2 regions of the Streptomyces sp. CY-1 genome follow, and region 1 is predicted to be linked to the other one. Evidence: riboswitches for the same ligand, from Rfam matches in the RefSeq annotation. Region 1 holds a riboswitch; the other holds the start of a gene.
What was found. Region 1 has a riboswitch for cobalamin ahead of metE (5-methyltetrahydropteroyltriglutamate--homocysteine S-methyltransferase). Riboswitches for the same ligand answer to the same signal wherever they lie in the genome.
Positions count from the first base shown of each region.

Region 1 (3,715 bases):
TCCGGCCCCGGCCGGTCGTCCGGATCAGGACGCGGACTGTCCGGGTCAGGACGTGGACTGTCCAGGTCAGGACGCGGGCAGCTCGCCGCGGACCGTACGGGCCGCGGCGACCAGGTTCTCCAGCGAGGCCCGGGTCTCGGGCCAGCCGCGGGTCTTCAGGCCGCAGTCGGGGTTGACCCACAGCCGCTCGGCGGGGATGGCCTTCAGGCCGGTGCGGAGCAGTTCGGCCGCCTCCAGCGCGCTGGGCACGCGCGGGGAGTGGATGTCGTACACACCGGGCCCGGCCTCGCGCGGGTAGCCATGGGCGGCGAGCTCGCGGGCCACCTGCATATGGGAGCGGGCGGCCTCCAGACTGATGACATCGGCGTCGAGGTCGTCGATCGCCTGGACGATGTCGCCGAACTCGGCGTAGCACATATGGGTGTGGATCTGGGTGCCGGGCCGTACGCCACCCGTGGTGAGGCGGAAGGCTTCGGTCGCCCAGGACAGATAGGCGGGCCGGTCCTCGGCGCGCAGCGGAAGGGTCTCGCGCAGGGCGGGTTCGTCCACCTGGATGACCGAGGTCCCGGCCGCCTCCAGGTCGCCCACCTCGTCGCGCAGGGCGAGGGCGACCTGGCGGGCGGTGTCGCCGAGGGGCTGGTCGTCGCGGACGAAGGACCAGGCGAGCATGGTGACCGGGCCGGTGAGCATGCCCTTGACCGGGCGGTCGGTGAGGGACTGGGCGTAGGCCGTCCAGCGCACCGTCATCGGCTCGGGGCGCGAGATGTCACCGGCCAGGATCGGCGGGCGGACGTAGCGGGTGCCGTACGACTGGACCCAGCCGTGCTGTGTGGCGAGATAGCCGGTGAGCTGCTCGGCGAAGTACTGGACCATGTCGTTGCGCTCGGCCTCGCCGTGCACCAGCACATCCAGGCCGGTCTTCTCCTGGAAGGAGATCACCTCCTGGATCTCGGCCTTGATGCGCTCCTCGTACCCGGCCGTGTCGATCCGACCCTCGCGCAGATCGGCACGGGCGCTGCGCAGCTCGCCGGTCTGCGGGAAGGAGCCGATGGTGGTGGTCGGCAGCAGCGGCAGGCGCAGGTGGGTGCGCTGGGCCGTGGCGCGCTCGGCGTACGGCTGGGAGCGGCGCGCGTCGGCCTCGGTGACCGCGCCGGCGCGGTCGCGGACGGCCGGGTCGCGGGTGATGGGGGAGTTGGCGCGGGAGGCGAGCGCGGCCCGGTTCGCGGCCAGTTCGGCGGTGATCGCGTCGGTGCCGCGGGCCAGGCCCTTGGCGAGGGTGACGATCTCCGCGGTCTTCTGCCGGGCGAAGGACAGCCAGCGCAGGATCTGCGGCTCGATGTCCCGCTCGGCCGCCGCGTCGAGCGGCACGTGCAGCAGCGAGCAGGAGGCGGCCACATCGACCCGGCCGGCAAGACCCAGCAGGGTGCCGAGCCTGGCCAGGGACTTCTCCAGGTCGTTGACCCAGATGTTGCGGCCGCCCACGACACCGGCGACCAGTCGCTTGTGGGGCAGCCCGCCGACGGCGGCCAGCGCGTCCAGGTTGGCGGCGGCGGCTTCCGTGAAGTCCAGCGCCAGCCCCTCGACCGGGGCCTTGGCCAGCACGGGCAGGGCCTCGCCGAGCCGGTCGAAGTACGAGGCGACCAGCAGCTTCGAACGGTCGGTGAGGGCGCCGAGATCGCGGTAGGCGCGGGTGGCGGCGTTCAGTTCGGCCGGTGTGCGGTCCTGGACCAGGGCGGGCTCATCGAGCTGCACCCACTCGGCACCGGCCGCCCGCAGATCGGCCAGCACCTCGGCGTACACCGGAAGCAGGCGGTCCAGGAGGGTGAGCGGCTCGAAGTCCGCGGGCGCGCCGGGGGCGGGCTTGGCGAGGAGGAGGTAGGTGACGGGCCCGACCAGGACCGGCCGCGCGGCCAGACCGAGGCCGAGGGCTTCCCTCAGCTCCGCGACCTGCTTGGCGGAGTCGGCCCTGAACACCGTGTCCGGGCCCAGCTCCGGAACCAGGTAGTGGTAGTTGGTGTCGAACCACTTGGTCATCTCCAGCGGCGCGACATCCTGCGTGCCGCGCGCCATCGCGAAGTAGCCGTCGAGCGGATCGGCGGCGACGGCCTCCCGGTGGCGGTCGGGGATCGCGCCGACCATGACGGTGGTGTCCAGCATGTGGTCGTAGTACGAGAAGTCACCCGTGGGAACTTCGTCGATACCCGCCCCGGCAAGCTGCTGCCAGGTGGCGCTGCGCAGTTCGGCGGCGGTGGACTTGAGCGCGTCGGCGGTGACGCGGCCCTTCCAGTAGCCCTCGATCGCCTTCTTCAGTTCCCGGTTCGGGCCCTGGCGGGGGTAGCCGTACACGGTGGCCCGTGCTGCCGCGGCTGCGGACTTCGGTGTCACGGAGATCTCCTTCGCGAGATGAATCCCTGAGATCCCGGCGACGGGAGGAGAGCGCGAAGGGTGACGTACCGGGCTTTCGGCCTCGCGCGGCAAAAGCCTGGCCACTGCCCGGTATGTACGCCGACCCGCCCTCGAGGTCACCGAGATGTCCGCGCACGAGTGGTTCGTACGCGGGCAGATGGCAGGTCTTCGGACTCACGGGCGCGTCCTCTTGGGGGAGGACACCTAATGGCCGTCGCTTCCCAGGTCCGTCTCACCGGACCCAGTGCGTATGACGGCGGTCGTTCCCGCTCACCGCTGCGGGGCAGTCCCGGATTCCCACCGGGTTCCCTCTTACGACGCATCCCGCCTGGCCGACGGGGCGAACCAACTACGCCCGCCAGCCTACGGGGCCGTCCGGCGCTGTGCAGGGGGCGGTCCGGAATTCGGGACGGTGAATTGGAACACGCGATGGCCGAGGATACGGCCGGTGCCGCCCGGGCCGACACCGGCCGCACCCCGCCCATCAGCGAACTCAGGGGATCAGCACGCGCCGGAGTCCGACCCGCCCGCCAGATTGACCGGGACGGTGACGAAGGAGAACTGGTTGCTGGCACAGACCCCGGGGAAGGCCGTGCTGCTGGAGTTGTTGACGGTGACATCGGGCGCGTCGTCCGCGATGGCACCGCCCGCGCCGACGGCGAGGGACGCGGCGGTGAGGGCGAGCGTGGACAGGGCGGTCCGGATACGCATGGGAACTCCTTGCTGAGGATCTGCCGCCGGATATGACCGGCTTCGCATGCATGGTGCCCCTTTGGCGGGGCAATCGCGGCCCACCATCCCCCCAATGGCGGAAGCCGCCCCCCGCAGCCGTCCGGCCGGCTTAAGGCGGACTTCCGGTCATCCGCCGCCGCGCCGTCCGTCGTCCGCCGGTGCGGACGGCGGGATCGTCGGTGGGCGGCTGGGGTCGGGGATGCGGTCGGTGAAGCCGCCGGGGACCGAGCGGCACTGCTGCTCGCGGAAGTGGACCGGTGCGGTGCCCACTCGGCGGGCGAACAGTCTGCTGAAGTAGGCGGGATCGTCGTAGCCGACGCGGCGGGCGATGGCGGCCACCGGGAGTTCGGTGCCGACCAGGAGTTCCTTGGCGCGGCCCAGCCGGATGCCGAGGAGGTAGTCCTTGGGGCTGCACCCCGCGCCGCGGCGTACCGCGGTGCGCAGTTCGGCCGGTGTCATGCCGTGGCGGGCGGCGTGTTCGGTCACCGAGAGCGGCTGGAAGGCGTCCCGGGCCAGGGCCTGGAGCACCGGATGTCCGTCGGCGCCGGTGTCGGCGCGCAGGCGGCGGAGGGCGACG
Region 1 covers NZ_CP178393.1:1,932,597-1,936,311, reverse strand. Annotated here, with positions in the region: gene metE (5-methyltetrahydropteroyltriglutamate--homocysteine S-methyltransferase) at 67-2,385, opposite strand; cobalamin riboswitch at 2,549-2,758, opposite strand; gene ACK1X7_RS07965 (hypothetical protein) at 2,908-3,117, opposite strand; gene ACK1X7_RS07960 (helix-turn-helix domain-containing protein) at 3,265-3,715, opposite strand, start outside.

Region 2 (3,715 bases), 8.8 Mb from region 1:
GCGGGTGGCCGATCCCGGCATGGACGCGGCGGAGCTGGACGCCACCACCACCGTACTGTCGGACGCCGACACCGCGGCCCCGGCACTGGCGGCCACCGCCATCGCGGGCACCAGCAAAGTCCTCCAGGCCGACGGGCTGCTGCGCGCGGCCGAGCGCACCCCACCCGGCCCCGACGAGGTCGCCCGCCCGGGGCTGTGCACCCTCGCCCTGCTCTCGTCCACCACCAGCGACCCGGGCGGCAGCGAGGGCTCCGACAGCAGCGGGGACGAAGGGCCCAAACTGCTGCCCGGAGACGAGGAGGTGGCCGCCGCCACCGGACGCGACACGGTGGTGCTCGAGGCCGTCTCCGCCACCGGCGCTCCGCTGCCGCCACGGCGGCTCGGCACCCGCAGACTGCCCCTCGCCTCGCTGTTCTCCCGCCGACTGCGCTGGTCCGTCGCCGGAATGGCGATCGCCGTGCTCGCCCTCACCGTCGCCTCCTGGCAGCTCACCGGAGCCGGTCTGCTCCACGCCGCCTACCTCACGGTGCTGGACGTGCTGGCGATCGACGACCCGGCGCTGGACGAGCCGACCGGACGCAAGGTCCTCCAACTGCTGTCCGGGCTGATCGGACTGCTGATGCTGCCCGTCCTGGTGGCCGCCGCGCTCGAAGCGCTGGGCACCTTCCGTACCGCCTCGGCGCTGCGCCGCCCTCCGCGCGGTCTCTCCGGCCACGTCGTGCTGCTCGGGCTCGGCAAGGTCGGCACCCGGGTGCTGGCCAGACTCCGGGAGATGGACATCCCCGTGGTGTGCGTGGAGGAGGATCCCGCGGCGCGCGGTATCCCGCTGGCCCGCAGGCTGGGGGTGCCGACGGTCATCGGCGATGTCACCCAGGAGGGCGTCCTGGAGGCGGCCAAGATCCAGCGGGCACACTCCCTGCTCGCCCTGACCAGCGTCGACACCACCAACCTGGAGGCGACGCTGTACGCCCGCTCGGTCAAGCCCCGGCTGCGGGTGGCGCTGCGCCTGTACGACGACCGCTTCGCCACCGCCGTCTACCGCACGCTGCGCGCGGCCCATCCGCGGGCCCTCACCCGCAGCCGCAGTGTCTCCAGCCTGGCGGCCCCGGCGTTCGCCGGGGCGATGATGGGGCGTCAGATCCTGGGTGCCATACCGGTCGAGCGCCGGGTGCTGCTCTTCGCCGCCCTGCATGTCGCCGGGCATCCGCAACTGGAGGGGCGCACCGTCGCCGAGGCGTTCGCACCGGGCGCCTGGCGGGTGATCGCACTGGACGCGGCGGAACCCGCCGACCGGCAGCGCGACCTCGCCGCGGCGCCTCCCTACGACGGCGCCGCTCAGGAGCCCGCGCTGGTGTGGGATCTGCACCCCGGCTATGTTCTGCGGCCGCACGACCGGGTGGTGCTGGCGGCCACCCGCCAGGGCCTGGGCGAAATCCTCGCGGGGGTGGCGGCCCACCGCAACTGACGTCCAGCCGCCCGTGGTGCTCCCGGGGGCGGGGGCCACATGGTGCGGCGGTGCCCGGGATGCGATGATGCCGGGCGACAAAGGCGACGGCGGGACGAGGAAGCCGGTGTGAATCCGGCGCGGTGCCGCCACTGTGATCGGCGAGCGGATCCCGAACAGGCCACTGCCCGTATACGCGGGTGGGAAGGCCGGGACGAGCATCGACCCGAGAGCCAGGAGACTCACGCGGTCGCCTCCTCGACGGGGTGTGTCGATGTGCGGCTCCGCCGCGTGGGGGGCGGACTTCCCCGGAGGAGGGTGCTGCGGCATGCCTGTGAGGCCGACCGACCCGGTGCCATGCCGGGTGACCGTATGCCGGGACTGCTGCTGCGGCAGCCCCAAGGTGACCGGAATCGACCATGCGGCGCAGCTCGCACGGCTCGGTGAGGAGGCGCCCGTACGCGTCTCCGAGTGTCTGGACGTCTGCGATCGGGCCAATGTGATCGTGGTGCAGCCATCGGCCGCCGGACGTGCCGCCGGGGGCAGGCCGGTGTGGCTCGGCCTGGTCAACGACCCGGACGCGACAGAGGACGTCGTGGCCTGGGTCGCGGCGGGCGGCCCCGGTGTGGCGCCGCTGCCCGACATCCTCGATCTGTACGCCTTCTCGCCACGGCCGCGCGCCTCGCCCGAGCCGTCGTCCGGCGGGCGCTGACCGGCCGAAGTTCCCTGCGGCTGCCGGGAGTTGCTCATTGGGAGCAGGAGTCTGGCGGCCCCGCACCCGGTGGGCTACCGTCGGTAACACGTTGCCGTCGCGGCAACCCCCTCCGCATCTCCCGCACCCTCCGAACCCCCTTCCGGAAGGCAGCCCATGGAGAACTCCACAGAGAACGCCGCTTCGCTCGCCGGGATCAGCCGCCGCCGCGCCCTGACGGCGGCGGGCGGTGTGCTCGCCGGCGCCGCGCTCGCCCAGGCGGCCGGTCCGGCCTTCGCCGCCTCCGGGGCGTCCTCGGACGCGGACGCCATCGTGGTCGGCGGCGGGCTCGCCGGGCTGGTCGCGACGGCCGAACTGGCGGCCGCGGGACGCAAGGTGCTCCTCCTCGACCAGGAGCCCGAGAGCAACCTCGGCGGCCAGGCGTTCTGGTCCTTCGGCGGCCTGTTCTTCGTCGACTCCGAGGAACAGCGGCTGATGGGCATCAAGGACACCCACGAACTGGCCTGGCAGGACTGGCTCGGCACGGCCGGCTTCGACCGCGGCGTCTTGGACCCCGGCGGCCAGGACTACTGGGCCCGCAAATGGGCCGAGGCATACGTGGACTTCGCGGCCGGGGAGAAGCGGTCCTGGCTGCACGGGCTCGGCGTGCAGTGGTTCCCGATCGTCGGCTGGGCCGAGCGCGGTGGCGGCCTCGCGGACGGGCACGGCAACTCGGTGCCGCGTTTCCATGTCACCTGGGGCACCGGTCCGGCCGTGGTCGAGCCGTTCGAGAAGAAGGTGCGGGCCGCCGCGAAGGACGGGCGGGTGACCTTCAAGTTCCGGCACCGGGTGGACGATCTGGTGGTCACCGGCGGTGCCGTCACCGGGGTCAGCGGCTCGATCCTGGAACCCAGCGACGCCGCCCGCGGCAAGCCCACCTCGCGCACCGTGGTCGGCCACTTCGAGCTCAACGCCCCGGTGGTGATCGTCACCTCCGGCGGTATCGGCGCCAACCACGATCTCGTGCGGCGGAACTGGCCCGACCGGCTCGGCACACCGCCGAAGTTCATGGTCACCGGCGTCCCGGCGTATGTGGACGGCCGGATGCTCGCGATCACCGAGAAGGCGGGCGGACGGATCGTCAACCCCGACCGCATGTGGCACTACACCGAGGGCCTCAGGAACTACGACCCGATCTGGCCGGGCCATGGCATCCGCATTCTGCCGGGCCCCTCCTCGATGTGGTTCGACGCGAAGGGCAAGCGCTTCTCCACCCCCGACATCCCGGGCTACGACACTCTGCACACCCTCGGGACGATCACCGCCACCGGCTATGACTACTCCTGGTTCGTCACCACCCAGAAGATCATGGCCAAGGAGTTCGCGCTCTCGGGCTCCGAGCAGAACCCGGACCTGACCAACAAGGACATCCTCCAGCTCCTCTCCCGCATCTGGCAGACACCCGAGCCGATCCAGCGATTCCGGGACAAGGGCGAGGACTTCGTCGTCGCGAGCACCCTGCCCCAACTGGTCGCGGGCATGAACAAGTTGACCGGCGACAACCTCATCGACCTGGCGGA
Region 2 covers NZ_CP178393.1:10,764,017-10,767,731, forward strand. Annotated here, with positions in the region: gene ACK1X7_RS45375 (NAD-binding protein) at 1-1,465, shown strand, start outside; cobalamin riboswitch at 1,562-1,688, shown strand; gene ACK1X7_RS45380 ((2Fe-2S) ferredoxin domain-containing protein) at 1,773-2,156, shown strand; gene ACK1X7_RS45385 (FAD-binding dehydrogenase) at 2,313-3,715, shown strand, end outside.
Region 2: linked by a shared signal. The riboswitch ahead of ACK1X7_RS45380 ((2Fe-2S) ferredoxin domain-containing protein) and the one ahead of metE (5-methyltetrahydropteroyltriglutamate--homocysteine S-methyltransferase) in region 1 are both predicted to bind cobalamin.